Regions from separate parts of the Brevibacillus sp. B_LB10_24 genome, predicted to be linked through region 2. Evidence: predicted binding sites of a transcription regulator. Region 2 holds the regulator's gene; each other region holds the start of a gene.
The links. The regulator LexA, encoded in region 2, represses DNA repair genes until DNA is damaged. The targets are predictions, from matches to a motif close to CGAACATATGTTCG.

Region 1: uvrB (excinuclease ABC subunit UvrB) is a predicted target of LexA. The motif match lies at 6,357-6,370, and genes of this name have one in related genera.
Region 3: ACI7RC_RS21620 (WYL domain-containing protein) is a predicted target of LexA. The motif match lies at 8,392-8,405, and genes of this name have one in related genera.

What each region holds. Positions count from the first base shown of each region.
Region 1 covers NZ_JBJQOQ010000002.1:344,679-354,951, forward strand. The annotation lists gene ftsE (cell division ATP-binding protein FtsE) at 1-541, shown strand, start outside; gene ftsX (permease-like cell division protein FtsX) at 531-1,424, shown strand; gene ACI7RC_RS04435 (murein hydrolase activator EnvC family protein) at 1,461-2,651, shown strand; gene ACI7RC_RS04440 (S41 family peptidase) at 2,748-4,235, shown strand; gene ACI7RC_RS04445 (PDZ domain-containing protein) at 4,334-5,569, shown strand; gene ACI7RC_RS04450 (flagellar hook assembly protein FlgD) at 5,583-6,281, opposite strand; gene uvrB (excinuclease ABC subunit UvrB) at 6,460-8,436, shown strand; gene uvrA (excinuclease ABC subunit UvrA) at 8,453-10,273, shown strand, end outside.
Region 2 covers NZ_JBJQOQ010000001.1:465,737-476,009, reverse strand. The annotation lists gene ACI7RC_RS02405 (zinc-binding dehydrogenase) at 1-697, opposite strand, end outside; gene ahlS (AhlS family quorum-quenching N-acyl homoserine lactonase) at 723-1,556, opposite strand; gene ACI7RC_RS02395 (hypothetical protein) at 1,843-2,121, shown strand; gene ACI7RC_RS02390 (HelD family protein) at 2,140-4,359, opposite strand; gene ACI7RC_RS02385 (DUF896 domain-containing protein) at 4,495-4,683, opposite strand; gene yneA (cell division suppressor protein YneA) at 4,741-5,049, opposite strand; gene lexA (transcriptional repressor LexA) at 5,203-5,826, shown strand; gene ACI7RC_RS02370 (DUF456 domain-containing protein) at 5,942-6,427, opposite strand; partial or broken gene arsC (arsenate reductase (thioredoxin)) at 6,619-7,017, opposite strand; gene arsB (ACR3 family arsenite efflux transporter) at 7,039-8,082, opposite strand; gene ACI7RC_RS02355 (ArsI/CadI family heavy metal resistance metalloenzyme) at 8,101-8,541, opposite strand; gene arsR (arsenical resistance operon transcriptional regulator ArsR) at 8,606-8,920, opposite strand; gene ACI7RC_RS02345 (hypothetical protein) at 8,932-9,273, opposite strand; gene ACI7RC_RS02340 (YheC/YheD family protein) at 9,619-10,273, shown strand, end outside.
Region 3 covers NZ_JBJQOQ010000030.1:46,794-57,066, forward strand. The annotation lists gene ACI7RC_RS21580 (sugar ABC transporter ATP-binding protein) at 1-791, opposite strand, end outside; gene rbsD (D-ribose pyranase) at 809-1,204, opposite strand; gene rbsK (ribokinase) at 1,209-2,138, opposite strand; gene ACI7RC_RS21595 (LacI family DNA-binding transcriptional regulator) at 2,135-3,133, opposite strand; gene ACI7RC_RS21600 (MFS transporter) at 3,880-5,172, opposite strand; gene ACI7RC_RS21605 (MerR family transcriptional regulator) at 5,207-6,019, opposite strand; gene ACI7RC_RS21610 (SDR family NAD(P)-dependent oxidoreductase) at 6,035-6,781, opposite strand; gene ACI7RC_RS21615 (GerAB/ArcD/ProY family transporter) at 6,778-7,923, opposite strand; gene ACI7RC_RS21620 (WYL domain-containing protein) at 8,060-8,275, opposite strand; gene ACI7RC_RS21625 (hypothetical protein) at 8,472-8,798, opposite strand; gene glnA (type I glutamate--ammonia ligase) at 8,765-10,105, opposite strand.

The DNA.
Region 1 (10,273 bases), on a different contig from region 2:
CCGCGAAGAAAAACCGACCAAAGGGCAAATCTTTCTCGGCGGCTTTAACGTCAGCCGGATCAAGGAACGTCAGATTCCCAGCGTTCGGCGCAGTATCGGAGTCGTCTTTCAGGATTTCAAGCTCCTTCCCACGCTGACGGTATTTGAAAATATCGCTTTTGCGATGGAAGTGATCGAAGCCAATAAGAAGCAGATCAAGCCGCGGGTGTCGGACGTACTCGGACTGGTGAAATTGAAGCACAAGGCGAAAATGCTGCCTTCCGAGCTGTCAGGCGGCGAGCAGCAGCGTGTTGCCTTGGCCAGGGCGCTGGTGAACAGCCCCGGGATTATCATCGCCGACGAGCCCACAGGCAACCTCGACCCCGAAACCTCCTGGGAGATTATGAACCTGTTTGAAGAGATCAACCAGCGCGGGACCACAGTAGTAATGGCTACCCACAACCGTGAGATCGTCAACACCATCCGCAAGCGCGTCATCGCCATCGAGGGCGGCCAGATCGTTCGCGACGAACAGAAGGGGGACTACGGCTATGAAAATTAGCACCCTGGGACGTCACGTTCGCGAAGGAGTCAAGAACCTCGGCAGAAACGGCTGGATGACTTTCGCCTCTGTCAGCGCTGTGACCATAACGCTTATGATTCTCGGCGTTTTTCTGCTCTTGGCGCTCAACGTCAACCACATTACCCAGAAGGTGGAGGACCAAGTAGAGATCCACGTCTTTTTGAATGTTTTGGCAGACAAACCTACGATTGATCAGGTGGAGTCGCAAATCCGAGCCAACCCCTTGGTCAAGAGCGTTACATATGTTCCCAAAAAGCAGGGCTTGGAAGAATTACGAGAATCGTTTAAAGAGAAAGCGTATTTCCTCGACGGGCTGGAGAACGAGAACCCGCTTCCCGACAAGTTTGTCGTCAGGACCAAGAAGCCGGAGGATACGGCTGCCGTGGCCAAGCAGGTCGGTACGATCGAGAATGTGGATAAAGTGGTGTACGGCGACGAGACGGTCGATGCGCTGTTTGCCGTGACAAAAGTCATCCGCAACATCGGTTTGGTGTTTATCATCGGCCTCGCGTTTACGGCGATGTTTTTGATCGCCAATACGATCAAACTGACGATTGTCGCCCGCCGCCGGGAGATCGAGATCATGAAGCTGGTCGGGGCGACCAACTGGTTTATCCGCTGGCCGTTTTTTATCGAAGGTTTGTTCATGGGGATACTGGGCGCGATCATTCCGATACTGCTGCTGGGCACGGGCTATTACTTCCTGTTGCGTGCCATGCATTCCAACCTGGCCGGATCCCTGTTCGACCTGCTGCCGATGTTCCCGCTGTCCTATCAAATCGCGGTCATTTTGCTGGCCATCGGAGCGTTTATCGGGATTTGGGGAAGTCTGGTGTCGGTGCGCCGATTCCTGCGAGTATAAAAAGCACAGAAGGAAGTTGAGATTGGGAGGAGACTTATGAAAAAGAAGGTCGTACTGCCTGTCTTGTTAACCGGCTTGCTGGTATGGGGAAGCGTGCCTGCCGAGCCGATCATGGCGAATAGCGCCTCATTAGATAAGATCAACAAAGAAATCGAACAAATTCGCAAAAACCAGCAGGCGAAGAAGCAAAATCTGCAGTCGATTAAAAATGAGATCAATAGTTTAAAAAATCAGCAGGCCAACCTGAATGACGAACTGATGGCGATTGACTTGCGCCGAAATGAAACACAGCGTAAGATCGACAAACTGGATAAAGACATCAAGGTGACGACGGAGAAGGCAGTCGAAGCCCAGGCAGAGCTGGACGAAGCTACAGACCGGGTGAAGAAGCGGGATGCGCTGTTAAAGACACGCGTCAAAGCGATGTACGAGGGCGGCACCGTAACCTATCTGGATGTGCTGCTGGGTTCGTCGGACTTTGGGGATTTCCTTACTCGCCTGCAAGGATTGCAGATGATCGTGGAGCAGGATACCCGCATTTTGGAAGACAACATCCGCGACAAGGAAACGATCGAGGCCAAAAAGAAAGAAGTGGATAAGCAACTCGCCAGCTTAAATGATATGATAGAACAACAGGAAGCGTTAAAGGCTGACTTGGACAAGCAGTACGAGCGCAGCAAACAGGTGAAGGCAGCTCTTGCGGAAAAAGAAACCCACCTGCACGAAATTCAGGAGGAAGAAGAGCAGGAGCTGTTGGCGATGGCCCAACAGGAGGCGGCCAAGGTCGCCGAGAGGTCCAAGCTTCAAGCGGTGAGTGACTACAAGGGAGGAAAGATGTTCCTTCCGCTGCCGCCTGGCTCGTTCTACATCAGCTCTGGATTCGGAGCGCGCCCCGACCCGTTCACCGGCAAGCAGGTCGGGCATAACGGCCTCGACATGGCAGCCCCCAAGGGGACGAATATCTACGCGGCGGCTGACGGCATCGTCATCGTGGCGGGATATGTCAACGGGTTCGGGAACTGCGTGATGATCAAACACAGCGAAGAAATCACCACCCTTTACGGCCACATCCGCGAGGGCGGCATTCAGGTCTCCGTCGGGCAGTCTGTCAAGGCCGGAGACAAGATCGCTGAAGTAGGTTCGACTGGGCGGTCGACCGGGAACCATCTCCACTTTACGGTGTATAAAAACAATATAGCAGTAGATCCGTCACCGTATATCCGCTAACGAAACGCTCCTACAAACAAATATTGTGCCTTCGGTTTGCATACACTAGCTGCATACCTTTTTCCACCGGGGTGCACAAAGGATGGTGTTTGAAGAATGAAATGGAATGGACGTTCTGTGTTTGTGGTTGCCCTTGTCTGCATGGTCGCCAGCAGTTTGTTGACGTTGGCTGTCGTGCGGGGCGGGTCGGCAAGCATAGGCACCCAAGGAGCGGTTGCAACGGCGGGTAACCTCTTGTCGCTGGGAGGCGCTCAAAGCTACCCGAAAGAGTTTTCCAAGCTATTTGATACTTATCAAATAATCAAGAAAAACTACGTTCACGACGTGCCGAGCGAACAGTTGATCGAGGGAGCCATCGAAGGGATGGTCGGATCGCTCGACGACCCGTATTCCTCTTACATGGATCCGACTGCGGCCGAGGAGTTCAACACATCGCTGCACTCTTCATTCGAAGGCATCGGGGCGGAAGTGACACTGAAAAACGGCCGGGTGACAATCGTCTCGCCGTTTAAAGGATCACCGGCGGAACTGGCGGGGCTTAGGGCAAACGATCAAATTCTCAGTGTCAACGGCGAGTCCCTGGAAGGTCTGGACCTGCAAAAGGCAGTTTCCAAAATTCGCGGCCCTAAAGGAACCAAGGCAACGCTCAAGGTTCTGCGTCCGGGAATGACGGAGCCGATTACAGTCGTCGTCATCCGGGACAACATTCCGATCGAGACTGTACACCAAAGTATTATTCAAAGGGGCGCAGACAAATTCGGCAGAATCGAGATTACCCAGTTTTCCGCCGATACGGCCAAGCACTTCTTTGAAGAACTGGCCCAATTGGAGAAACAAAACATCAAGGGTCTGGTCATTGACGTTCGCGGCAACCCCGGCGGTTACCTGACGGCTGTCAGAGAGATTGCCGAACAGTTGATTCCGGAGAAAAAGGCGATCGTGAAAATCGAATACGGCGATAAGTCCAGAGAGGTCGAAGAGTACCACTCCAAGGTGGATTCCGCCAAGCCTTACCCGATCGTGGTGCTGACCGACGGAGGCAGTGCCAGCGCGTCCGAGATTCTGGCGGGCGCGATGAGCGAGAGCGGCGGGTATAAATTAGTCGGCGAGAAGACCTTTGGCAAAGGGACGGTACAAAACACCGTCGAGATGGGCGACAAGAGCCAATTGAAGCTGACCATCGCCAAATGGCTGACTCCAAAAGGGGAGTGGATCAACAAAAAAGGGATCGAACCGGATGTTGCCGTCACTCAGCCGGAGTATTTCAAAGCGACGCAGCTTCCTCAGGACAAGGTGCTGGAAGAAGACATGACCGGGGTTGAGGTGAAGAACCTGCAGCTGATTTTGGACGGCTTAAAACTGTCGCCGGGACGAAACGACGGCTATTTCGATGCCAAAACCAAAGCGGCAGTGGAACGTTTCCAAAAGGAAAATAAACTTCCAGTTACAGGAAAAGTGGATCCAGCTACAGGAGCGGCTCTGCAAGATGCGCTCATCGAGCAAATCCGCAATCCGCAAAACGACAATCAGCTTCAAAAAGCGCTCGACGTCCTACAGAAGGAAGCAAAAGCCAAAGGAAAATAACGTCCCCATTCGGCAGGGAATCGCTTTCTATCTGTAGAAGTTAAAAACCACGGAAAACAGTCCGTGGTTTTTCTTTTTTCCAAACACGAGGTGATACCATGACAAACGGCTGGTTGTCGTTGTTTTACATCTTCGTCTTGTTTATCTATTTGCAATATCGGAAGCAGATGGCGATGGAACGTCAGTTATTCGCTGTTCGCATACATTCTCCGATTTTACAGACGCTGCGCTCTGTCGGTTTTGGCTTGGTCGGCGGGTTGTTTGTGTCGCTGGCAGCAGGCGCCTTGGGAATCGTCGTCCAGGCGGGTAACCTTTGGATGGTTTGGGCGATTTCGATCCTCCTGTTCTGTTTTCGCGTCCGGTTTCTCTGCTTTGCCTATGCGGTTGGCGGCTTGACTCTCCTGCAGTGGCTCGCTCTTTTGTGGCCGGCGGGGGTCTCCGTACAGGGAATCGGCACGTTCTGGAGCTGGATATTGGCGGCCAAGCCGGTGCCGCTGCTGGCAGTGGTGGCGCTGATGCATTTTGCCGAAGCGGTATTGATTCGCTGGAACGGGGGAAGAGATGCGTCTCCGCTGTATTTGGAAGGCAAGCGGGGAAAGATTGTCGGCGCGTACCATATGCAGTCCTTCTGGTTAACTCCGCTGCTGCTCCTGGTGCCGATGCAGGCGAACAGCGGACTTGCGCTGCAGTTGTTTTCGGGCTGGCCGCTGTTTTCCCCCGATCTTGCAAGCAGCGTGTACGGTTTGCTGTTCATCCCGGCGGTTACCGGCTTCTCCGACATGACACAGACGGTGACCCCTGATCAAAAGGCGCGGGAAACGGCTGGTCCGCTTGGCCTGTATTCGCTTGTACTGCTGCTGCTTTCCTACGCCGCCGTACATGTCCCCGCCCTTTCCATCGCGGCGGCATTGTTTGCGATTATCGGACATGAGGGATTGTTCCGGTTAAGTCAACGACGCGAACAGAAGCATGCGCCGTTTTTTATTCAGTCGTCCAGGGGAGTAAAGGTGATGGCGGTCATACCGGGAACGCCGGCGGAAGAGATGGGGATTCTCTGCGGAGAGGTCATCGTCAAAGTCAACGGGATTCCGGTACGGGATAAGACAGAGCTGTACACCGCTCTGCAGGCCAATTCGGCTTACTGCAAAATGGAGGTCCTGACCTACAGTAAAGAGCCGAAATTCGTTCAATGTGCCGTCTATGCCGGCAATCACCATCAATTGGGAATTATCGTGGTACCGGACTCTGAGACCAAGTACTACGTAGATGTTCGCAGGCTCAATCTGGTCCAATTGTTGAAACAGCGCATCAGCAAGATAAAGCTGGGTGCATGAAAAGAACCCGAGGTCAACTGGCCTCGGGTTCTTCCCTTCTGGGTGTCTCTAGTCCGGTTACATCTTGCGGCGTGATCCTGTCTCCATTGTCCAGTTGGAATTCGATCAGGCCGTTTTTCATGCTGACCGATGTAATCACACCGGTTTTATCCGCATCGGTTGAAGTGCCGTCCGGATTTTCCTGCTGTCCCTTGTAGGAGACTGTATAGCCGATCATCTGTGTGTACTTCAGCGTGCTGTCTACCCAATCGCCGGTATCGACAGTGCCGCTCGAATCCACGCCGGTGACATCCTCGCGGGGTACGACATCGTCCCCGATGATGAAGTAGATTTTGCCGTCTTTCATCTTGACGCCGTCGATCGAGCCGGTCTTGGGCTCTCTGCTGACTTCCCCGGTATCGGGATCTTTTGTCGTCAGATCATAGGTGGCTGTTTTTCCCACGAGCTGTTCATATTGGCGGATGTTTAACAGGCTGCTGTTGGATTCTTCCATCAGCGACTGCATGCGGGTCAAACGTTCCACCATCGTCATGATGGCGGTCTGCTGGACGAACTGCTGATTGTCCATCGGCGAAAGCGGGTCCTGATACTTCAACTGCTCGAGCATCAGCCGCATAAACGCATTTTGATCTATATCCGTGGAAAACTCTTTTTTTCCTTTGTAGCTGTAATTAGGCGGAATATATAGCGAATTGTTTACGCTGTCCGGCATGTGCGATCCTCCTTGGGAAGCGGTGCTTCCAAGCTTTCCTTTTCTTTATCGGCAAAATGGCAGGAAGGGAACAGACAAACGTTTGTTCGAATTTCCTGCTTAAAATTCGAATGTTTGTGCTATAATGAGTGATAGGTTAAAGAAAATTGTTCGTGTAAAAAGAAGGAGGAGCGGCAGGATGGAGCAGTTTCAATTAGTTTCGGAATATCAGCCATCCGGTGACCAACCGACAGCGATTGCTGAGTTGGTGTCTGGCGTCCGGGCGGGGAAGCGGCACCAGACCCTGCTGGGGGCAACCGGAACGGGCAAGACCTTTACTATTGCACAAGTCATCGCGCAAGTGAACAAGCCGACCCTGGTCTTGGCCCACAACAAGACACTCGCTGCACAGTTGGCGGCGGAATTTAAAGAGTTTTTTCCGCATAATGCGGTGGAATACTTCGTCAGCTATTACGACTACTACCAACCAGAGGCGTACATCCCGCAATCGGATACGTACATCGAGAAGGACTCCAGCGTCAATGAAGAGATCGACAAGCTGCGCCACTCGGCTACCAGCGCTCTTTTTGAGCGGCGGGATGTGATCATCGTCGCCTCCGTATCCTGCATCTACGGATTGGGTTCACCGGAGGAGTACCGCGAGCTGGTGCTCTCTTTGCGCGTCGGCATGGAGAAAAGCCGGGAAGAAGTGCTGCACCGGCTGGTCGATATCCAGTACACGCGCAACGACATCAATTTTGTCCGCGGAACCTTCCGGGTACGCGGCGACGTCCTGGAGATCTTCCCGGCATCCAACAGCGAGCAGGCGATCCGGGTCGAATTTTTTGGCGATGAAATCGAACGGATTACCTCGATCGACGTGCTGACCGGGGAAATTCTCGGGACTCGCGAGCACGTTGCTATTTTCCCGGCATCCCACTATGTCACCCGCGAGGAGAAGATGAAACTGGCGATTGCCGGGATTCAGGCGGAATTGGAAGAGCGGCTGAAGGAACTGCGCGACCAGGGCAAGCTGTTGGAAGCGCAGCGCTTGGAGCAGCGCACTCGCTACGACATCGAAATGATGATGGAGATGGGCTTTTGTTCCGGGATTGAGAACTACTCGCGCCATTTGACCGGACTGCCGCCTGGACATCCGCCGTACACCCTGCTGGATTACTTCCCGGAAGATTTTTTGCTGGTTGTCGACGAGTCTCACATGAGCTTGCCGCAGGTGCGGGGCATGTACAATGGCGACAGGGCCCGCAAAGACGTCTTGGTAGAGCACGGGTTCCGGCTTCCGTCGGCGAGGGACAACCGCCCGCTGCAATTTTCCGAGTTTGAGCAGAAGATTCATCAGACGATTTACATTTCGGCAACGCCCGGGCCCTACGAGATGGAACACTGTCCCGAAGTCGTGCAGCAAGTCATTCGTCCCACCGGCCTTGTGGACCCAACGATTGACGTTCGGCCGATCAAGGGGCAGATTGACGATCTGATCGGCGAGATACAAGCTACGATCGCCAAAGACGAGCGCGTGCTTGTGACCACGCTGACGAAAAAGATGGCAGAGGATTTGACCGACTACCTGAAGGAGATCGGGATCAAGGTTCGCTATCTGCACTCCGATATCAAGACGATCGAGAGAATGCAGATCCTGCGCTCCCTTCGGCTCGGCGAATTTGACGTGTTGATTGGGATCAACCTTCTGCGCGAGGGTCTCGACCTGCCGGAGGTGTCACTGGTGGCGATCCTGGATGCGGACAAGGAAGGCTTCCTGCGCAACGAGCGCTCCTTGATCCAGACGATTGGCCGCGCTGCCCGCAATGCGGAAGGCAGGGTCATCATGTACGCCGACCGCATGACGGATTCGATGGCCGCTGCGATCCGCGAGACCGAGCGGCGCCGCAGCATCCAGTTGGCGTATAATGAGCAGCATGGCATCACGCCGCAAACGGTGAAAAAGGCGGTTCGCGACGTGATCGAGGCCACCCGGGTCGCCGAGGAAAAGGCCGATTACCTGCCGCACGCCGAATTCAAGAAGCTGTCGAAAAAAGACCGCCAGCAGGTAATCGAGCGAATGGAAGAAGAGATGAAGGAAGCGGCGCGCAATCTGTTGTTCGAACGGGCGGCAGAGCTGCGTGACCTGATTCTTGAGCTGAAAGCCGAAGGATAAGGAGTGGAAAAGAGACATGCCGCTTGAACAAATCATCGTCAAAGGCGCAAGGGCCCACAATCTGAAAAATATCGACGTAGTGATTCCGCGCGACAAGTTTGTCGTACTGACTGGCCTTTCCGGCTCAGGGAAGTCGTCCCTCGCCTTTGACACGATATACGCTGAGGGGCAGCGGCGTTATGTAGAGTCCCTCTCCGCATACGCCCGGCAGTTCCTCGGTCAGATGGATAAACCTGACGTGGATTCGATCGAGGGGCTGTCGCCCGCGATCTCCATCGATCAGAAGACGACCAGCCGCAATCCGCGATCCACTGTCGGCACGGTGACCGAAATCTACGACTACCTGCGGCTGCTCTACGCCCGGATCGGCAAGCCGATCTGTCCGGAACACGGGATCGAGATCACGTCGCAGACCATTGAACAGATGGTGGACCGCGTGCTGGAGTATCCGGAACGAACCCGCATTCAGATCCTGGCGCCGCTCGTACAGGGGCGCAAAGGGGAACACGTCAAGCTGCTGGATGATATTCGCAAGCAGGGCTATGTGCGTGTCCGCGTCGATGGCGAGGTTCGCGACTTGTCGGAAGAGATCAAGCTGGAAAAGAACAAAAAGCACTCGATTGAAGTCGTCATCGACCGGATCGTCGTGAAGCCGGACGTTCAGACGCGGCTGGCTGACTCCCTGGAGACGGCCCTGCGGCTGGCTGACGGCAAAGTCATCGTGGACGTGATCGATCAGGAAGAGCTGTTGTTCAGCGAGAAGCATGCCTGTCCGATCTGCGGATTTTCGATTGGCGAACTGGAACCGCGCATCTTCTCGTTCAACAGCCCGTTCGGAGCATGTCCGGAATGTGACGGCCTGGGAGTCAAATTGGAGGTCGACCCCGATCTGGTCATCCCCGACCTTACCAAGACCCTGGAAGAGGGAGCGATTGAAGCCTGGGAACCGAAATCCTCCAGTTACTACCAACAGCTCTTGGCTTCGGCCTGCCGTCACTTTGGAATTCCGATGGACGTGAAAGTGGAAGAGCTGCCGGAAGAGCAGTTGAAGATCGTATTGTACGGAAACAGAGCGGAGAAGATCCACTTCCGCTATGAGAATGAATTTGGACAAGTGCGGGAGGCGGTCGTGCCTTTTGAGGGAGTCATCCCCAATTTGCAGCGTCGCCACGTAGAGACGAGCTCTGACTACATTCGCGAGATGATCGAGGGTTTCATGGGGCAAAAGCCTTGCCCGGTCTGCAAAGGGCAGCGCCTGCGCCAGGAGAGTCTGGCTGTGTTGGTCGGCGAGCGGAACATCTCGCAGCTGACTGATTTATCGATTGTCGAAGCCTATCAGTTTGCAGATGAGCTGCAGTTAAGTGAAAAAGACGCGAAGATTGCCAATCAGGTCCTGAAAGAAGTGAAAGCGCGGCTGCGTTTTCTCATCGACGTCGGCCTGGATTACTTGACGCTCAGCCGGGCAGCCGGCACGCTTTCCGGCGGGGAGGCGCAGCGGATTCGGCTGGCGACTCAGATCGGCTCCAGTCTAATGGGCGTCCTGTATATTTTGGATGAACCGAGCATCGGGCTTCACCAGCGGGACAACAGCCGGTTGATCAAGACGCTGGAACACATGACCAGCCTCGGCAATACCCTGATCGTCGTTGAGCACGACGAGGATACGATGATGGCCTGCGATTACATCATCGACATTGGTCCGGGTGCAGGGATTCACGGTGGACAGGTTGTCGCGGCCGGCACGCCGGAGGAAGTGATGCAGAACCCAGCTTCCTTGACAGGCGCTTATTTGAGCGGCCGCAAGTTTATCGCGGTTCCGGCGGAGCGGCGTCAGCCG
Region 2 (10,273 bases):
GCGTATCGCATTCCTGCAGATTGATCAGATAATCGGCGCCAAACGCCCGCGCTTTTTCCAAACGGCTTTGTACAGCATCGATGACGATGACGGTCGCGCCAAACTCTTTTGCCAGCGCGCAGGCGTTCAGCCCAAGACCTCCTGCCCCCTGGACTACCACGGCGTCCCCGTAGTGAACGTACGCCTTCTCTAGTCCGTAATACACCTGGGAGAGCGCGCAGTTGGCGCTGGCGGCCGCGGCATCCGGCACATTTTCCGGCACCTTGTAAAAATACTGGTCAGGGTGAATGTAGTAATGGGTGGCAAACGAACCGTGAAAATGAGGCGCTTCCTCAGCATCCTTGGTCCAGTACTTGTACGCGTTCTCGCAAAGGTGGAACTGACCCTGCTGACAGGGCCGGCATCTTCGGCAGGTCAAAAAGTACGCAGCGGCGATGCGGTCGCCCACCTTCACCGGATTGCCGGCGTAGTCGGTTTCCACCCCTGCTCCCAGCCTCTCGATTCGTCCCACCATCTCGTGGCCCATTACTCCGGACTTCTTGGTGGGATGGTGCCCCTGCCAGATGTGAAGCTCCGAACCGCAGACATTGGTGCGAACCACTTTGACCAGCACGCTGCCAGGACCGGCCTCCGGCAATTCGTACTCGGCAAACTCAAGTCTCCCCGGCTCCGTCATGATCGCTACTTTTCCTCTCATTTCTTTCCCTCCCCGCTGCTCGTTCTTATTCGTAGTATCCTTCCGTCGACTTGATAAACTGTTGGAACTGTTCGCCGTCGTGGCCAAACCAAACCTGTGAATTGGTCCTGGCGGCATACGCTTTAATCCGCTCCACGGTATTCACAAAGCCGATTGAGTCGTAGATGATGCCGGGTATTTTCACCGGCGGACCGTAGTTTTGCGCCGAATAGACCGCATCAGAGGCAAGGATGATGCCGCCCGCTCCAGGCAATTGAACATGCAGCCCCAAGAGGCCCCAGGCGTGGCCGGCGCCAAAGTTGAGGATCTTCACGCCGTCTGCCAGCGGCACCTCGTCTTCTCCCGGCTTGATCGGATGCCAGTTTAGGCCGTTTTTTACCCAGGCGTCGATGTCAGCCCAGACGTAGGCGCCCATGTCCTTGTTGATCGCGTACGTTTTCATCGTGTTGGCCAGTTCTGTCTCATGAACGATGATGGTCGCATTCGTAAACATTTCCAGACATCCTGCATGGTCGAGGTGCAAGTGCGAGGCGACCACGTACCTGATATCCTCCGGGCGTACCCGCAGCTGTTCCAAACGGTTGATCAGATAGCATTCTTCCGAAGCGTAGTAGGGGAACAATTGCTGCACACCTTGCGGCCAGCGGCCCTGCTCGCCCATCCCCTCCGGATTGCAGCCGGTGTCAAAGAGAATTTTTCCTTCCGGGTGATCGATCAAGACAGCGTAGACGGGAAACTCGACAAACTCGGCCGGGGTGTTGGGGTCGAGCACTGAAGCCGGTTTGTGCATCGCCACCATAAACCCTTTATCCATTTTCATCCTGCCGGTATCCAGCACGTACAGTTTCGGTGTTGCCATCGCCGCACTACCTCCCTGAATTCATATTTTGCCGACACAGACCCATCTGTCTGATTCGACATGCAGATCCTTTTTTTAGAAGATCCCCCCTGACGTGTTTCACAACGTAAATAGCAAGCTGCGAGCCAAAAAAACCAAAGCGAAAAAACCCGGATACAGCGATAGAATTCGAAATATTGTGTATAATCGCACCAACAAGGAGACTCGTACCGCAAGAGTCGCGATGCGCTGCCGTACCGGCTGGTGTGTCCTACACCACTACTCTATGAGGAAAGGAGAGGTGATTATGAGCAAAGGTTCCATGTCCTGCCCCCGCCCGATCAAGCTGGTCATCCCGAAGGTGTCCCTTCCCGACGTCCTGACACCTGTTCCTGCGGCAGGACATGAAGAAACCCGGCGGAGCGCCGGGCTGAAAGAACGGCTCAGGCTGACGGAGCAACAACTGATCTACGAAGAACTGCAGCGGCATCCCAGTGTCCGTCAGGCGGCTGCCTCGCTGAAGATCGACCACTCCACACTGCTTCGCAAGTTGAAGAAAATGCCCCGGGAGCCTTTAGGTTCATAAAGGAAAAGGAGTATGAGGTTACACCAGGCCGGCCAGCAGCGGCGTCGGGCTCTGGACGGCATAGAGAAGCAACCGGTGCACCGGGCGTGTCATCACGACGTACATTAGCTTGGCATCCTGTTCATTTAGCCCGTAGTGAGCTTCATCTGCATCGAGCAAAATGACGACGTCAAATTGCAGCCCTTTGGTCAGATAAGCGGGAAGAATCGTCACTCCCCCGGGGTATTCTGCATCTTTGTAGCTTAAAAGCTGTACTCCCTCAAGATGAGGCTGCAAAGCTTTCAAGGCTTTTTTTCCTTCTGAAACGGTTTTCGTGACGATCGCAATCGAGGAGTACCCCTCGCTTTGGTATTGACCAACCTGCTGAACCACATCGCCGAACACCTCGGACTGCGTATGGGGACGCAAGAACACAGGCTTCTCTCCGTGGCGCAGAACGGGCTTGGCGAAGGTGATGCCGCTGATCTGGCCGCGCTCCAGGACGTGGTTGGCCCAGTGCATAATCTCTACGGTGGAGCGGTAGCTCTGTTCCAGGGTGTAGTATTCCTGTGGTTGTCCGGCAAACAGCCCGTCGGTCAGCTCCGTCCAGCTTTGCATGCCGCGGTACGAATGGATGCCCTGGGCCATATCGCCGACGACCGTGACCGAGCTTTGCTTGGTCATCAACGTAATTAGTGCAATTTCCAGCGCACTTAGGTCCTGTGCTTCGTCAACAACCGCGTGGTCAAACCGTCCCAGCTTGTCCAGCCCCTCGAACAGGTGTTTGAGGTACAGCAGGGGAGCCAAGTCCTCCGCTTCCAGCCGCTCCTTGGCAAAAATCTCCGCAGAAGTCTGCGTGACGGACTTCACCGTCTCTTCACTGACCGATACGGGAACTGACTGGCGAAGGCTGACCGGATCGGACATTAATTTGATGTAGGCAGGAAAGAACGCAAAGCTCGGCCACTGTTCGAAATAACCTTGAACGATCTGCTCTAACTGGGATTCAAACCTGGTGAGCGCCCTTTTGTCCAAATCGATCTTATGTTCTCGCATATAGGCGAAAAACTGCTTGTTCATCTGTTGTTTGAGGTGCTTGTAGAGGGTGTCGACCCGCTCTTTAAGCGGCTGTTGTCTGTACTCTTCCACGAACAAACGGCGGATTTCGCTTCCCGGAATCTCGAAGACCTGCATCGTCTTTTTGTACGCGAAGCGGAGCGATTTAAACCGGATCTCTTCCTCGACAAGCTTCTTTACATAGGTTTCCATGGTTTGACGACAGGCGAGCGAACCCTTGAACCCCATCCGCTGCCGGGCCGCTTCCGCCTGTTCCGGCGAGACCCCCGGCTCAAAAAACACCAACTGGGACCGCGACGGATCATAGATCCGCCACCCCTTGGGAAAGTCCTTCTTCAGCAGTTTTACCGCCCAGTCAAAAAAAGTGGTCTGCTGGACGTCTTCTACCCCCAATTCCGGGAGGACATCGGATATGTAATGCAAGAAAAGCCGGTTGGGAGCAAATACCATAAACTTCTTCGATGACATGACGTGATGGTAGTTGTAAATCAAATACGACAGGCGGTGCAGGGCGATCGTCGTCTTGCCGCTGCCGGCTACCCCCTGGACCACGACAGGCTGGTTTTTTTCCGCGCGTATGATGCTGTTCTGCTCCGATTGTATGGTGGCGACAATGTCCTTCAAACGGTTGTCATTTGTCTGATTGAGATGGGAAGCGAGAAATTCGTCGATATACCCCTCGTCGAGGAACTCGTCCGGCGCCCCTGCTTCCCGGTTGATCGTTTCTTTTAGCGCTCCGTCGTAAATTCCCTTGATCTTCCCGTCTTCAATCGCGAAGTTGCGCTTTAGCGTTACTTCCCCCCTGACGATTCCTTGCGGGGTGCGGTAGGAAGCCTGTTTGCTCTCGCCGCTGTAATACAAGCTGGCGATCGGAGCGCGCCAATCGACCACGACGGATTGAAAGGAATCGCTCTTGACGATCCCCCGCTTTCCGATATACACCTGATCTCGTTCAAACGTTTCATCCCGGGTGAAATCGATGCGGCCGAAATACGGCTTTAGCCGTGCCTGTTCCAAATAGCGGAGCTCTTTAGACTGAGCGGCAAGCACGACCTGCTTGACGTAATCGTCCGTTGCTTCCCTCAGCCCCTCGCGCAGATCGTCTATTTCTTTATCGATGACAGCGATCGTCTCGTCCAAGTGCATTTGTTCGTCCTGAAAGGCCGGATGGCGGACTGTCACGGTACCTCCTCCTTACACGGCAAAGTTTCCTTTTTATGGTATCAAATTGAGCGGGGCAGCGGCAAATACATCTTTATGGACGGCAAATCCCCTCATCCCGAGTGCATGTACCGGAATGAGGGGGTCTGCCGTAAGTCAATGCTTTATATCGTTCTCATCCACAAAGCGGATGGAGTCCAAATTGGCCTTCAATGATGAGCGTACTGCAGCGATGTACTTCTGCCGAAGCCGCTGTTGTTCCTGTTTTTCCTCGTCGCTTAGTCCTGATTCCTTCGACTTTTTCGCCAACTCGTTAATCCTTTTGATCTCCGCGTCAGTAACCACATCTTTCCCTCCATCTCAGCATCGTCTGTCTATTATAACACACGAATGCCCATTCGTTTACTTTTGTAGGGGAATGATCAGCGTCTGCCCGGGATAGATCGTCGGATCCTCCAGATGGTTGACTTCTTTAAGCAATTGGACGTAATCCCGGATGTCCGCTTTATCCGGGTCGCGGTACTCGGCTGCCAGCTTCCAGAGGCTGTCGCCCTGCTGTACGGTCACTTCCATCCGAATGGCCGCCTGCGGCTCAGAAGCAAAGACAAGACCGCTTAATATGTAAAGGATAAAACAGAAGGTAAACATCATCAATAAGGCTTGTCCGCGCCTAATTCCCAATCGACCCTTGCTTTTATGTACAGTGTTCATCGTAAACAACACCCCACAAACATTTGTTCTGTATTTGTCTTTATCATAATGCGAACATGTGTTCATGTCAACAAAAAAATCGAACTTATGTTTGTCGAACGCAAGATCCCATGGTATAATGTAGAAAAAGATCAGGGAATTGAGGTGTCACTTGTGTCCAAGCTATCCCAACGTCAGCAGGCAATTATCGACTTTATCCGCAAAGAAGTAAAGGACAAGGGCTACCCTCCATCTGTGCGCGAGATCGGTGAAGCCGTCGGGCTGGCTTCCAGTTCCACGGTTCACGGCCACTTGGAACGACTGGAAAAGAAGGGGCTGATCCGCCGCGATCCGACCAAGCCCCGGGCGATCGAGCTGCTGCAGGAAGGCAGCCGCTTCCAGGAAGAGTTCGAACAGCCTGTCGTGCGGGTTCCGGTCGTCGGTAAAGTAACAGCGGGCCAACCCATTACGGCAATCGAAGATGTGGAAGACTACTTCCCCCTGCCAGAACATATCGTTTCGTCCGACAAAGTCTTCATGCTGCGCGTATCCGGAGACAGCATGATTGAAGCGGGCATTCTGGACGGCGACTACGTCATCGTCCGCCAACAGAGCGTAGCCGACAACGGCGACATCGTCGTCGCCATGACGGAAGACGACGAAGCGACCGTGAAGCGCTTCTTTAAAGAGAGAACCCACTTCCGCCTCCAACCGGAAAATGCGGCACTCTCCCCGATCATCCTCGACAGCGTGTCGATTCTCGGCAAGGTGATTGGTGTCTATCGCATGATTCATTAATGCAAAAACGTTCTGTCAAAAAGACAAGGGCTGTACCAAAGCGGACAAATCCGCCTCAAGGTACAGCCCTGTTTTGTATGGCTTGCACTTTTTGCCCCTGCTTGCTTTCGACCGGTCAGATCGCGACAAAAAACCAGATGATCATGATGATCTGGACAGCCACCTTCATCACGGCACTGCTGAAAAAGGCGACCAGCGACCCCAGCCCTGCCATCAACGCCCTCTCTGCCGGCTGATTCTGGAAAATCATCTCGATGGCAAAGACGATCAAGAACGGGAATATGACGATGCCAAACGGCGGGAAAAGGAAAATCCCGAGAATGACACCAGCAATCGCCCCTAATGAAGACCACTTGGAACCGCCGTACTTTTTCACGAAGTACATGCTCATCAATATGTCAGCGCCAAAAATCAAAACGCTCAGCACCGCCATTCCCCACCAGAACGAAGCTGGCAAACCCGCCCCCGGCCCGGCGATGGCAAACTGGTACAGCAGAAAACCTCCCCAGAGAAGCAGGGTATCCGGCAAAACTGGCATGAATACACCGGCGATACTGATCACAAACAAGGCAACTACAATGATCCATAACAATATCTCCATCCCGCTGCCTCCTTTCCTAATACTCTCCCCATTTTTACGTACAGGCTGGCATAAAAGTTACAAATTACCCCGATTTATGCGGCAAACGGCGGCAAAACGCAAAAATGCAGCCTGCTGCTGCCATTTGGCAAGGCTGCATTTTTGCTGCTTCCGGCGACAGCCAGCCAGCTCTTTTCTGCCGAAATGTATACTCCCGTTTCTGCAAATTTCTTAATACGGGTTCCAATTTCATCGCGGACTCGTTGAAATTCCGACCATTCTTTTCCCGCAGGATCGTCAAATCCCCAATGGACACGTTTTACATGAGTTGGTGTGGTTGGGCAAATGGAATCTGCATGGTTGCAAAGTGTCACGACCAGATCCGCTTTGTTTAAAATGGCCGGATCAATAACATCTGAAGTTTGATCGGAAATGTCTATTCCTGCTTCTTGCATCGCTCTGATGGCATTCGGATTGACACCATGAGCTTCAATCCCGGCAGATAGTACATTCCACGTGTCACCTAAGTATTTCTTTCCCCATGCTTCTGCCATTTGACTTCGACAAGAATTCCCTGTGCATAAGAAGTAGATCGTTTTTTTGTTTTCCATGATGTACTCACCTTTTCTGCCTCAATTCGGGTATGTGTTGGCAAAATACTTCCGTTTGAACCATAATGCTACCTGTACCAATGCAATCATTACTGGCACTTCAACAAGAGGACCGATGACAGCTGCAAAAGCGGCACCCGAGTGAATCCCAAACACACCGACTGCTACAGCGACTGCCAACTCAAAGTTATTACTGCCTGCTGTAAACGCTAAAGTCGTAGTAACCGGATAGTTAGCGCCAATTTTCTTCCCCATGTAGAAAGAAATAAAGAACATCACGATGAAGTAAATCAGCAGAGGAATCGCAATGCGAACGACGTCTATAGGTACGCTGACGATGCTTTCCCCTTTCATGGAGAACATGACAATGATGGTAAAGAGTAAAGCAATCAATGTGATTGGACTTATTTTGGGAATAAACACGTTTTCATACCAATGCCTGCCTTTTGCTTTTACCAAAGATAAACGAGTCAGCATCCCTGCAAGAAAAGGAATACCCAGGTATATGAACACCGATTTGGCCACTTCTGACATTGTAATCGAAACAATTGCTCCTTGGATGCCAAGCCATTCTGGAATGATGGTGACAAACACATAAGCATATACAGAAAAGAAAAGCATCTGAAACACAGCATTGAATGCGACAAGGCCCGCTGCATATTCTGTATCCCCTTTTGCCAGGTCATTCCAAACAATCACCATGGCAATACAACGCGCCAAGCCAATCATGATCAACCCTATCATATATTCCGGCTTATCTGGCAAGAAAATGATGGCCAGCAAAAACATCAAGATAGGGCCAATCACCCAGTTTTGTATAAGGGACAGGAAAAGAACCTTTCGGTCGTCAAATACACGCCCCATCTCCTCGTAACGAACTTTTGCCAAAGGAGGGTACATCATCAGAATTAAGCCTGTGGCAAGGGGGATGGAAGTTGTGCCAATTTGTAAGCTGTTCAACCCGCTTGTGAAAGCAGGAACAAAAGTTCCGATAATAATTCCTATAGCCATAGCAAGGAAGATCCAGAGGGTCAAGAAACGATCTAGAAATGATAATTGTTTCATCAAATACTCCTTTTTGGTTTAACAGCAAGAAGCTTTGTTACTTTCTGTATTTGCATCTGTACAGCAAGCTGTGGATTCAATTTTATGAACGTCACGATCAGCCTTTGTGTAAAAAAACTCCCATTCATTGCCGTCCGGATCTGTGACCCAAAATTTATCCTGTAAAGCATAACAGCATGTAGTATCCATCTCGTCACGCGTGAAAAAGCCTTCCTTTTCTAGCCTTTCCTTATGAGCAACGATTTCTTCTGCACTTTCAACTTGGAATCCGAAGTGATTAACTTGATTTCCGCTAACGGCGTCCCGAACATTTAATGTAAAGTTAAGTCCCGGGTTTTCCAATAAGAACTTCGCATAATCTGTCTTTACCTTTACAGGTTCCACTCCAAATACTTTCTGGTAGAATTCAATCGATTTCTCCAGATTCGTTACATGAATCCCAACGTGAACATACTTCATTTCTTACTCCTCCCTTAATTTAGATAATATAAATCAAAAAAAATTGATATAAGTTCTAAAAAAATTAGCAACAACTTCCTTTACCTGTTTTCCTGAAGATACAACAAAGCTCTTCCGATAGCAGTTGATTCACTTCGTCATCATTCAAATCGTAATAACTCCATGTACCTTTTGTCTCTTTCATAATCAGGTTGGCGTCCAGCAAAATCTTGAGATGATACGAAAGCTTGGATTGTGGCATATCAAAAACTTCTGTTAGGTCACATACGCACGTTTTTCCTCTTTGGCAAAGCTCATACATAATTTCTAATCGTTTCCGATCGGCGAGAGCTTTGAATTTCTTCTCGTATTGTTCCATCTTTTGTTTGATATCGTTCATTGGAGATGACCTCATTCATCAATTTTTTTTGATAAACTTATTATAAGCACGGTTCCAAGGAAGATGCAATCATTAGCTTTAAGAAGAACCAGCAAGTTTTGCTCAACAAGCGCATTCCGGTGTGTTACCTTCGCCTGCTCCTCTGCTTTTGCGAAACTGAGAGCTGTTTGCTCTGCCTTCTTAACCATTCCAGTTGGTAGATTAACCTGCTTCTCTTCCCTGACTTCCAAAATTACTTTTAGGTGTTTATGCTCTGACCGGGGCTTTATTTCTGAATATAATGCTGGCGAGAATAGAAGGGAGTGAAAATGGAATGGTTTATCCAACACAGGCACCAACATCCCCGCCACCACAGTATATCCCCCCAAAACCGTCCGTTTCCTATATCGTTGATTGTTTGTACCAATACACGTATGTTTGGCTCTTTAATGGTGATCGTTTTTGGTTTTTTCCGACTCGAGTAGAGTACGGTGAAGTTTCAGGCTATAGATGGAACGGTGCGTTCTGGATTTTTTACGGAATTGACCCTAGATTGGTTGATGCTGTATCTTGCTATCCAACCCCTACCCCTTATTAAGGGATGGGGGTTTTTTCCATTTACCTTTATGCCATTTCCACCACAAGTCATTAGCGCATTTTCATATTCGCCATCACTAGAAAAATGAAGCCGAATAATGTAGTGATGGAGGTGAGTTTACATGAAATACATCAGAAGCAAAATGTTGAAAGGGAAACCCTTAATGAATGATCGTGTCCTGTCCCGTCACGTGCCGGCTACCCGTTGGTATCGTGATACCACTCTAATCAGGATGCTCAGGACCTTCCCCGTATTGTATATCAAACCAGATAAAGGGTCTTTGGGAACCGGGATAATCCGTGTTAAGAGGCTCAGCCGCTCCAAAAGCTTGATTTCAATCAATAACTGGTCTAAAAAGTGCCCCAGTAAAAGTCTCGTAACAGAAGTAAAAAAGAGAATGCTTCGCGGGAAAAAATATCTGATCCAACGGGGTATTCCACTAGCTACCTATCATAATAAGCCTTTTGATCTGCGGGTTGTTCTTCAGAAGCCCTCCAACCGGTGGGTACTTACCTGGATGAGTGCCAAGGTCGCACCAAGGGCTCGTTCAGTCGTCACGAATGTGGCAAAAGGGGCCCGAGATGCACGAATAATGGAAGTCCTGCGAGGAGCCGACCAATCATTTCATGTTTCCAGGGTACTGAAGAAGTTAACCGTCGTCTCCTACAAAATCGCTTATAAATTAGGCTCTCGTTTCCCCATTAGAATCGTCGGATTGGATATGGGAATCGATAAAAAAGGGAAGGTATGGTTTATTGAGGCTAACACCAATCCGG
Region 3 (10,273 bases), on a different contig from region 2:
TCTGCTACCCGCAGCCGTTCTGCGCCCAACGGAATCTCTATTTTGGGAAAGCGATCCTTGATCTCGCGTCCGACCATCATTTTGACCAGCTCATCCATATTCGTTTCCGCCGTCACTCTCGTCCCTACGTACTGGCCGTCTCGCAGAACCGTAATCCGGTCGCTGATCTGGAAAATCTCCTCCATCCGGTGGGAGATATAAATCATGCCGACGCCGCGTTTCTTCAGGGAATCGATGACCCGAAACAGCGATTCAATTTCTCGGTTGGTCAATGCCGCTGTCGGTTCATCAAGCACAAGAATGTCTGCCTGAATCGAAAGCGCCTTCGCGATCTCTACCATCTGCTGCTGACCGACGGACAACTCTCCGACTACGGTGTTCGGGTCGATCTCCATGCCGAGCTCGGTCAGATAGCGCCTTGCTTCCGCGGCCATTTTCCGCCAGTTGATCACCCTTGTTTTACCCCAGGTATACTCCCGGCCAAGAAACATATTTTCTGCGATGGTCAAATGGGGGATCAGGTTTAACTCCTGATGGATAATTGCAATCCCCAACCTGGCGGCAAGATCGGTTGACATCTGCTGCTGCGCCTGGCCTTTTACGGTGATGGAACCGCTGTCCCGCTCGTAAATGCCGCCCAATATCTTCATCAGCGTCGATTTCCCCGCGCCATTTTCCCCCATCAAGGCCAAAACTTCGCCTCGCTGCAAGGTAAGCTCCACGCCGTCGAGCACCTTCACGCCGGGAAACGACTTGTCGATTTCCTTCATTTCCAAAAGTAATTCGGTCATGAAAACACCCCTGCCTTTTAGAAGATAACCCCTGCTTGCAAAATCACATTCGCATAGGGGGTACATTCTCCCGTTCGGATGATTGCTTTTGCCTGACTGGTCCGTTGTTTAAACTCTTCGTGACTGACGCTTGCCTGCTCGACACCGGCCAACAGCGAATCGATCTGTTTCAATAAATCCGGGCTGGCGGTCTGTATCTCCTTGGCCACAATCACCTTTTCCACTTGCATCTCCAAGAGGACCGCTCGAAGTGTATCGAGAAACGGGGGAAGGCCCGGAGTCAGAGCCAAATCGATCCGTTTCACGTTTGGCGGAATCGGCAATCCGGCGTCGCAAATCACGATTTGATCCGTATGTCCCAATTCGCTGATGACCTTGGAAAGTTCACTGTTTAACAAACCTGTTTTCTTCATGATGTCACCCTTGTATTTGTTCAAAATGTGCTACTTCATCGCTCGTTGGCATTCCGCGCTGGGCTCCCAGCCTGGTTACGGCCAGGGCAGCTACTCTGCCGGCATAAGAGACAGCCTCGGCAAGAGATTTTCCGCTTGCCAGGGCAACGGCAAATCCTGCGTTGAACGAATCGCCCGCTCCCGTCGTGTCGACTACTTCTACTTTGTGGCCGGCCGCTTTGCCAAGCTGCCCGCCGCGTACAAGGTAAGCCGCTCCTTGTGCCCCCAGCGTGGTGATGACGGTTTGTACGCCTTTTGCCAGCAGGCGCTTCATCGCTCCCGTCAACTGCTCATCCCCTTCGCCGGATATTCCGGAGAGCAATGCCAGCTCCGTCTCGTTGGGAATGATCACGTCGACATGTTGATACAGCTCGTCGGGAAGCTCGCGTGCCGGCGCCGGATTGAGTACCACTTTCTTGCCCAGCGCTTTTGCCCGCTTCGCCGCATGGACGACTGTCTCAAGCGGGATCTCCAGCTGCAGGAGAATGACATCCGCCTGCTCCAGCGCTTCCATGTGGCGGTCAACATCTTCAGGCAGACAGCGGTAATTGGCTCCCGGCACGACGATGATGCTGTTGTCTCCCTGCGACAGCAGGATCGATGCAATGCCCGTCGCCACTTCCGCAACCGTTTTCACCGTTTGAGTTCCGATGCCGTCCTGTTCAAGAGAGGCGAGCAATTGCGCACCAAAAGCGTCATCTCCCACGGCTCCGATCATCCGTGTCTTTGCGCCCAACCTGGCTGCCGCAACCGCCTGATTGGCCCCCTTGCCGCCGGGGATAAAATGAACCTGATTGCCGCTCACTGTCTCGCCCATTGCCGGCGGTCTGTCTGCTTCCACCACGATATCCATGTTTAAGCTGCCGATCACGACAACCTGCGGAGCCGTTTTCATCGCTCGTTCACCCTCCTCGTCGAATCGCGCTGTACCAGCGTTACATCAAGCTCATACAGCTTTATCTCCTCTGTTCCCGTCACGATCTTCTCGATCAGGACCCGGGTGGCCAAGGCACCCATATCATAAATCGGCTGAGCGATGGTGGTTAACTCCGGCTCGGTCACTTCTGTCAGGCCGATGCCGTCAAACCCGCAAACCGCCACATCCTTCGGCACACGGATGCCCATCCGGTTCAGTCCCTTGATCGCGCCGATCGCCATCAGGTCGTTTCCTGCAAAGATGCCGTCTACGTCCGGATGCTTGCTCATCAGCTCCTGCACCGCCCGCAGTCCGCCGTCAATGCGGAAAAAGCCGGGGACCATCAAGCTTGGCGAAAACCAGGAAAACTCCTTGACCGCTTCCTCATATCCCGAAAGCCGTTTTTTCGCCGTGACCAATTCCTGCGGTCCGTAGATATGGGCGATTTTTTTGCAGCCCACCTCCTGCAAATGCTTGACCGCCAGCTTGGCCCCTTCCTGATTTTTGGAGCGGATCACGCTGCAAATATTGCTCATCGGCGCCCGGTCGAGCACCACCAGCGGAACCTTGCCCAATCTCTCTACATCGTCCTGCTCCAGCGTATTGGAGGCGAAAATAATGCCGTCGATGTACTTCTTTTTTAACACTTCGATATATAACTTCTCTTTTGAACCTTGGTCATCCGAGTTGCATAAGATCACCGTATAGCCGTGCGACTGGGCCATGTCTTCCACCGCCCGCGCCACCTCCGGAAAAAACGGGTTAGAGATGTCCGGCAGGACCAGCGCGATCGTTCCCGTCTGCTTGCCTGCCAAGCCTCTGGCAACGGCATTCGGTTCATACCGAAGATGCTCAATCGCCCTTGTTACCTTCTGTTCCGTCTCTTTATTGACATAGCCATTCTTGTTTATTACGCGTGATACCGTGGCTACTGATACCCCCGCCAGCTTTGCTACATCGCGAATCGTCGCCATTCCCTCTCCACCGCCATATATGTGTAACCGGTTACACATCATATAAAAAAATAAAGAAAAAACATCATATCTATCATCTGTAACCGGTTACACATTTTCTGCTTATACTATACGCTCGGCCAGTGAGCGGTGTCAAGAGCCTTTCTTTGTCAAAAGTTGTTCGCCGCCATAGACGCTTTCTTTGCATGGCAGAGGCCTCCCCGTAAAGAAGGCCTTCATCATGAAAGGAATTCAAGAAATTTCTTGAACACACTAGTGAGAAAAACGTCCTTCCGATAGATAAAAACGACATCCGTCTTTTCATTTGTTTTTAGCGCCGCTCTTCGGGGTACTGTCAGGCAGCTTGCTGCTCGGCGAGGCGATTCACTGGTACGTTGGGGCGGGAGCTGTTTGCAGCTGACAGAGAAGAGCCCGCATTTTTTCCCATGAAAAAAAGGACAGAAAATGAACATAACGTCCATCTTCTGTCCTCATGAATTGGCTGCAAACCGTACAGATAAAAAAACTGTGCATAAGAACACAGTTGTTTGCCGTCAATTACCTGTCACAGATAATAGATGATGTCCCATGTTCTTAACTAATCGGGGCAAATCCATTTTCCCATGCGGACAGAAACCACTCATAAAGCGGTTTTTTCTACAACTGGATTGCCTCTATCCAATTCTTTAGTTAAGAACCCACGCAGACATCAAGACATCCCCTGTCTTTGAAATTACCCTTTATCATAATTGGAAAAGAACGGCGATTCAGGCATGATCCGCTTCAGAGCGAATTGACCCAGACGCATTCGCGCTCCCCCGATAAACAGGCAAGGTAAACAAGAGGCCGATCAGAAAGAATCCGCCCGCCAGTAAAAACAAGCTGGTCAGAGAACACATTTCTTTCAGGATGCCGGCCACGCTCATCATCGCAACCATGGACCCTGTCATCAGCGGCGTGCGAATCCCCATCACCCGGCCGATGAATGCTGCGTCCGTCTGCCGCATCACCAGTGCGTTGTTCCCGACAAAGATGGCCGGCTGCAGCAACGCCAGGACAAACTGGGCCAAAAGCGTCAGCCACAATACCTGGGACAGTCCGATCCCGACAATCGCTGCGGCATTTACCAACAGGCCCAAAGCGAGCAGCCTCTCTGGTGCGATTTTGCTGGCTGCAGCGAAAGTTAATACGCCTCCGATGATCTCCCCCAATCCGTATGGAATCGACATCCACTGCAGGTAATGCGGCGGCAGCCCAAGTTTCTCGGTCACAACAAAAATCGAGAGCGGCGAGATCAGTCCCACTCCCAGGCCAACCGCCGCAAAACACAAGCTTAAGAACAACAGGTTCCTTTGAGTACACACGCAGCGGATACCCTCGGCCATTTCTCTGAACAGGGAAGTCTGCTGTCCGGCACCAGCCTCCCTCGATAGCTCGCGGTCTGCCGGGATGAGTGTCAGCATCGCGCCGGACAGCAGGAAAGCGATTCCTGTCAACACCATCGCTGTCACGATCCCAAAGCTTTGGTAGACAAGGGTTCCAAGCAACGGCCCCAGCACCATAAACACTGCGAATACGGTTTGCAGCAGCGAGATGCTTCCGGTTTGCATTTGCTCATCCGGCAGGTGCTGCTTAAACAGCTTCATCCCGGACGGCTGTGAGAACTGGGAACAGATGGCAGAACCTAAAGTCGCCAGGAAAACCGCCTGCCATTCTCCGAAGAGCAGCGCCGCCAGCACGAGAAATACCGAGACAGCACTCAGGACGTCACACCAAACCATCGTTTTTTTCGGCTTCCAGCGGTCCGCAAAGACACCGCCAATAAAAGAAAACAGAAAAATCGGCCCGTACTCGGCCACCGAGATCATGGATACGGCAAAAGCGTCACCGCCGCTTTTCTCCATGACAAAGAGCAAAACAGAAAAATTCCGCACCCAAATGCCGATCTGAGAAAATACGCTGGAAAGCAAACTGACCTGGACAAACGGGTGACGCAAGACTGCCTTTGGAGATGACAACGCAATCCTCTCCCTTCCTGGATGATGGTACCGTCCTACCATAAATCCTCCTGTCGGGGGAGAGTCAAGCGCAAGTCTACAAGCGTGTCACCGGAATCTGAATTTCGGTAATGTGTTTGTCTGTGTCTTCCGTGGTCAAATATCCTACCAGATGCACTTCCCGAACAGAACCGTACATCCGATACCCGTTTTCCTCGATCCATTTCTGCAGCGCGGTGTAGGCATCAGCCAACGTTTCACTGCTCCCTCTGTGAATGACACAGGCCGCTTCCTTTACCGGCTCCAATGTCCGAAAACGAATCCGCTCTGTTTCAGACATGTCGCCTGCATATGGGACAGCAACCTCGATATTGGCCCCGCCCGCGGCTTCGACGTCCAGATAAAGGGCGATAGGCGTCAGCATTTTGGGATGCTTCCCGCCAATATGTGACAGAAGCTCTTCCCACAAGGCATGCTGCTTGGCGTAATCTTCCGTCCACTCCCGAATGGAGATCACCCGCAATGGCTCCACTTCTTTTATGACAACATCGTATTTCAACAAGTCGGGTTTCCCCTCTTGAATATTTCGAATAAAGGACTGCAAACGAGCCAATTTCTCCCGCAGCTCCCTGATCTCCGCCTGCAGTTCACGTTCTCTATGGCGCAGCGTGGTAGCGACAAGATTGGTCGTGAGCGGGTTGTCGACCATTTGGGCGATCTCGGCTAAAGAAAAACCCAAATCCTTGAGTACCAAGATGCGGTGCAGCCTGGGCAATTGGCTTGCCGAATAATAGCGATAACCGGTTTGCGGATCAATGCTTTCCGGTTTGAACAGGCCGATCTCGTCGTAATGGCGGAGCGTTTTTATGGAAATTTTGTTTAATCTGGAAAAATCCCCGATTTTCAACATTGCCCAAACCTCTCCTTACTCCAGGTAGATCATTTTTCTGGTCATCCCGCCGTCTATCACCAGATTTACCCCGTTGATAAAATCGTTGTTTGGATCGGTAAGGAACAAACAGGCGCGGGCAATATCCTCCGGTTTGCCTACCCGCTGGGACGGGTGCTGCAGATGGTCTTCCTGCCGGAGTTTTTCGTAATCCCCCGTCTCAATCCACCCGGGACTGATGGCATTTACCCGAATGTGGTCCGGTCCGAGCGAGACGGCGAGCGCATGGGTCAAGGAGAGGATCCCTCCTTTTGTAGCGGCATAAGCTTCTGAGTCAGGTTCTGACATCAGCGCACGGGTTGAAGCGAGATTGATGATCGACCCGCCGCCGTGCTTTCTCATGATTTTTGCCGCTTCACGGGAACAGAGGAACGTTCCTCTGAGGTTCGTATCGATGATGGTATCCCATTCATCGACAGTCAGTTCATAAGGCGACTTCCACTTGCTGAGCCCGGCATTATTGATCAGAATCCCGATTCCTTCAGCCGTTTCTTGTATGTCGCCAAAAAAACGCTCGATCTCCTCAGGCCGGCTCAGGTCGAGAACCCGTGAGTACACGGAACCTCCCGCATCCTCGATAAGCCGGGCAGTCTGCTGCAAACCGTCCGGATCTTTATCTGCGATGATCACGCTTGCTCCTTGTTGGGCATATGTTATGGCAATCGTACGGCCAATTCCTCTTCCTGCCCCCGTCACGATTACTGCTTTTCCTGCTATCGTCATTGTTTTTTCTCCTCTCCTTTGTCATTTATCTGTTTTCGCCTCTTTTTCCGCAAGGCAGCTGCGCAGATCAACAATAATGGCAGAAGCAGACTGTATGTCGCATCAAATAAGGGCCAGTAAATCCTCTCTACAGTAAGCAGGTAAGCGATATTCGGACTGATGATGATCGACAGTGGAATGAGAATCATCCCCAGCGGAAGCGTCAGCGCCCGATACTCCTTTAATCTCAACATCTGCGCCAACCCAATACTTAGTCCATAAACATACAAAATGAATTTGAAGAAAATCGTCAGGAACCAGATAATCGCCACAACCACTTCGAACCTGCGGATGAATTCACCTATGTTAATTTTTTTGGCTAACGTATAGCTGGGGTATAAATGTCTGGTCGTAAAATCGACGCCAAGAACGAGAATGGCCAAAGTGGTTACAAGGAATAAAACCGCCCCTCCCCATACCATCCCTGCGACCAGGCTGTTTCTCACTTTTTTTCTCGCATCGGTGTTCACATAAGGCAAAACCATCAGAACAATCACCAGTTCCATAAACGGGTAGGCAATAAATGTGATTGATCCTCGCAAGATGGGTTTAACCCCACCCTCAAGGACTGGCTTTATGTTTTGGAAATGGGCTTGAGGCAGCAAAGCGATGGTTAAAAACAAGACAAGGATGATCGCCCAAGGGAAAAAGATTTCTGCCGTGCGGGCAATGGATTCCAATCCCAACCGGACTCCCATCAGCACGATGAGAAGAAAGATGATGTGAATGGCTTCGATCGGAGTTTGCGGCAGGATGTTGGTCGTTAAAAAATCTCCAATTTCCCTCAGATACGCTGCTGAATTAATGAAACAATACCCTAAAAATAACAGCGAGACAACCGTTCCCAACCACTTCCCGAGGATTTCTTCGCTATACTCGATCAAAGTCAAATCAGGATGCCGTTTCCAAACCGCATAATACAAAAATCCCAGCAAGGATCCGACGATCACGCTAAAAACGGCTACGATCCAAGCGTCTTGTTTTGCTTCCATGGCGGGAATGGCAGGCAAAACCAGGATCGAATCTCCAATTGTGGCTAGTATTACCAACACTGTAAACTGTTTCAGGGATATTTGGCCGTTTTGCAGCATGCATGCAGTCATTCCCTCTGGTAAATTTGTTCAAGCCTTTCTCATTATTTACATACGGCGGTTTTTGTAACCAGTCCTTAGGAGGATATTAAGCGTGCTTCCAGTACTTGATTCGCCACATCATATCGCCAGGAACTTTTGCTTGGGGTCAGACTGCGTGTCGATTCACCACTGGTTCGATGGCTAGGATGTTCTCCAAAGCGAATACCCGAGGTGCCCTGCGTACCATGCAATATGCCTTCAAATGATGGTTCGTTACGTGCAATGGCCGCAGTGTTCGTTTTGTCGTCTGTCCATTCTGATCCAGGTAGATCATCCGCACAAGCTGATGGTTTTTACATGCCCGTTCCAATTCCTTTTTCATCGTGTTCGCCTCCATACGGGAACGTTAGTTATCTAAACCAATCACGAAACTGAGCACAAGATCGCTGAATGAAGGAAAGTATTATCATGCGCAATTGTATGATTAGTATATAAATAAGAACACAAGTTCGCAACCTATGTTTGATGGAAATCATGTTGTAGACTGACATCCCCTTGTCTACCGTCTGTGCTGAGGATTAAAGTTCCATCGCGGCAACTATCAAGTACTTGGACCTATTAAATAAAAAAACCGCGATAAACGCGGATAGAATCGGCCCATCATCTGAATCCTGCGCCCATTTGCCCCCAAGCGACTCTACTGTTGGAGCTGTTCCCTTGATAGCTGGAAAATGCCGGGGGTCTGCGATCTTGCCAGTCACTTCCATGCCAGCATACAGAGCGAGATGCTTTCCCGGCAATCGGCGTACCTGCTGCCGTTGCTTGATAACAAAGAGCCCCTGCATCCGAAAAATGCAGGGGTTCGTCACTGTTAGTACGTATTCATGTACTGGTTGCGCTCCCACGGATGAACCTCCACGCGGAACAGGTCCCATTCAATCGCTTTCGCTTCGATAAACCGGGAGACGATATGCTCGCCCAGCGCATCTGTCACTACCGCATCCTGTTTCAATTCCTCCAGCGCTTCCTTCAGTGTGGCCGGCAGACTGTCAATATTTTTATCTTTCCTTTCCGCTTCGTCCATCGTGTAGATGTTTTGGTTGGTGGCAGGGCCGAGCGGCAGTTTGTTTACGATGCCGTCCAAGCCTGCTGCCAGCATGACGGCCAGCGCCAGATACGGGTTGGCAACGGGATCCGGATTGCGCAGTTCAATTCGGGTGCTAAGTCCTCTGCTGGCGGGTACGCGAACCAACGGACTGCGGTTTTTCGCCGACCAGGCCACATAGCAGGGAGCCTCATAGCCGGGAACCAAACGCTTGTAGGAGTTTACGGTCGGATTGGTGATCGCGGCAAATCCCCTGGCATGTTTGAGCAGGCCCGCCAGATAGTGTTTGGCTGTTTCGCTTAAACCCAACTCGTCGGATTCGTCGTAAAATGCGTTTTCCTTGCCTTTGAACAGCGATTGATGGCAGTGCATCCCCGAGCCATTGATGCCGTACAGCGGCTTCGGCATAAAGGTGGCGTGCAGCCCGTGCTGTCTGGCAATCGTTTTGACGACTAGTTTAAACGTCTGGATATTGTCAGCTGCCTCGATGGCGTTGGCGTATTTAAAATCGATCTCATGCTGACCGGGAGCCACTTCATGGTGTGAGGCCTCGATTTCAAAGCCCATGTCTTCCAGCGTCAGAACGATGTCGCGCCGGCAGTTTTCGCCCAGATCGCTCGGGGCCAGGTCAAAGTAGCCGCCTTGGTCGTTCACATCCAGCGTCGCATCCCCGTTGGCGTCGGTCTTGAACAAGAAGAACTCCGGTTCCGGGCCGACATTCATCGCGGTAAAGCCCAGTGTTTCCGCCTGTTTCAACACGCGCTTTAAAGCTCCGCGCGGATCACCGGCAAAAGGCGTTCCGTCCGGATTGTACACATCACAGATCAAACGGGCCACCTTGCCGTTCCCGGTCAACCAGGGGAAGATCATCCAGGTGTTTAATTCGGGCTGAAGGATCATGTCTGATTCTTCGATCCTGACGAAGCCTTCGATCGAGGAGCCGTCGAACATCATTTTATTGTCCAGCGCCTTCGGCAGTTGGCTGACGGGAATCTCCACATTTTTGATAATGCCCATTAAATCGGTAAATTGCAGGCGGATAAACCTGACATCCTCCTCTTTCGCGATTCGCAGTATGTCTTCTTTTGAGTAGTTTTTCGCAACCATATGCACCCCTCCAAGTCTGATCAATGACAAGATCATTTTTTCACACAAAATCCTCTTGCACCATAGTTATGTAAGATAATCTAACACAAAATGTGCAAAATTCACGGATTTTCAACCTGCCTACCTTCTTTTTTTCTTCCCTTACGTCAATACGGAAATTTATATGTT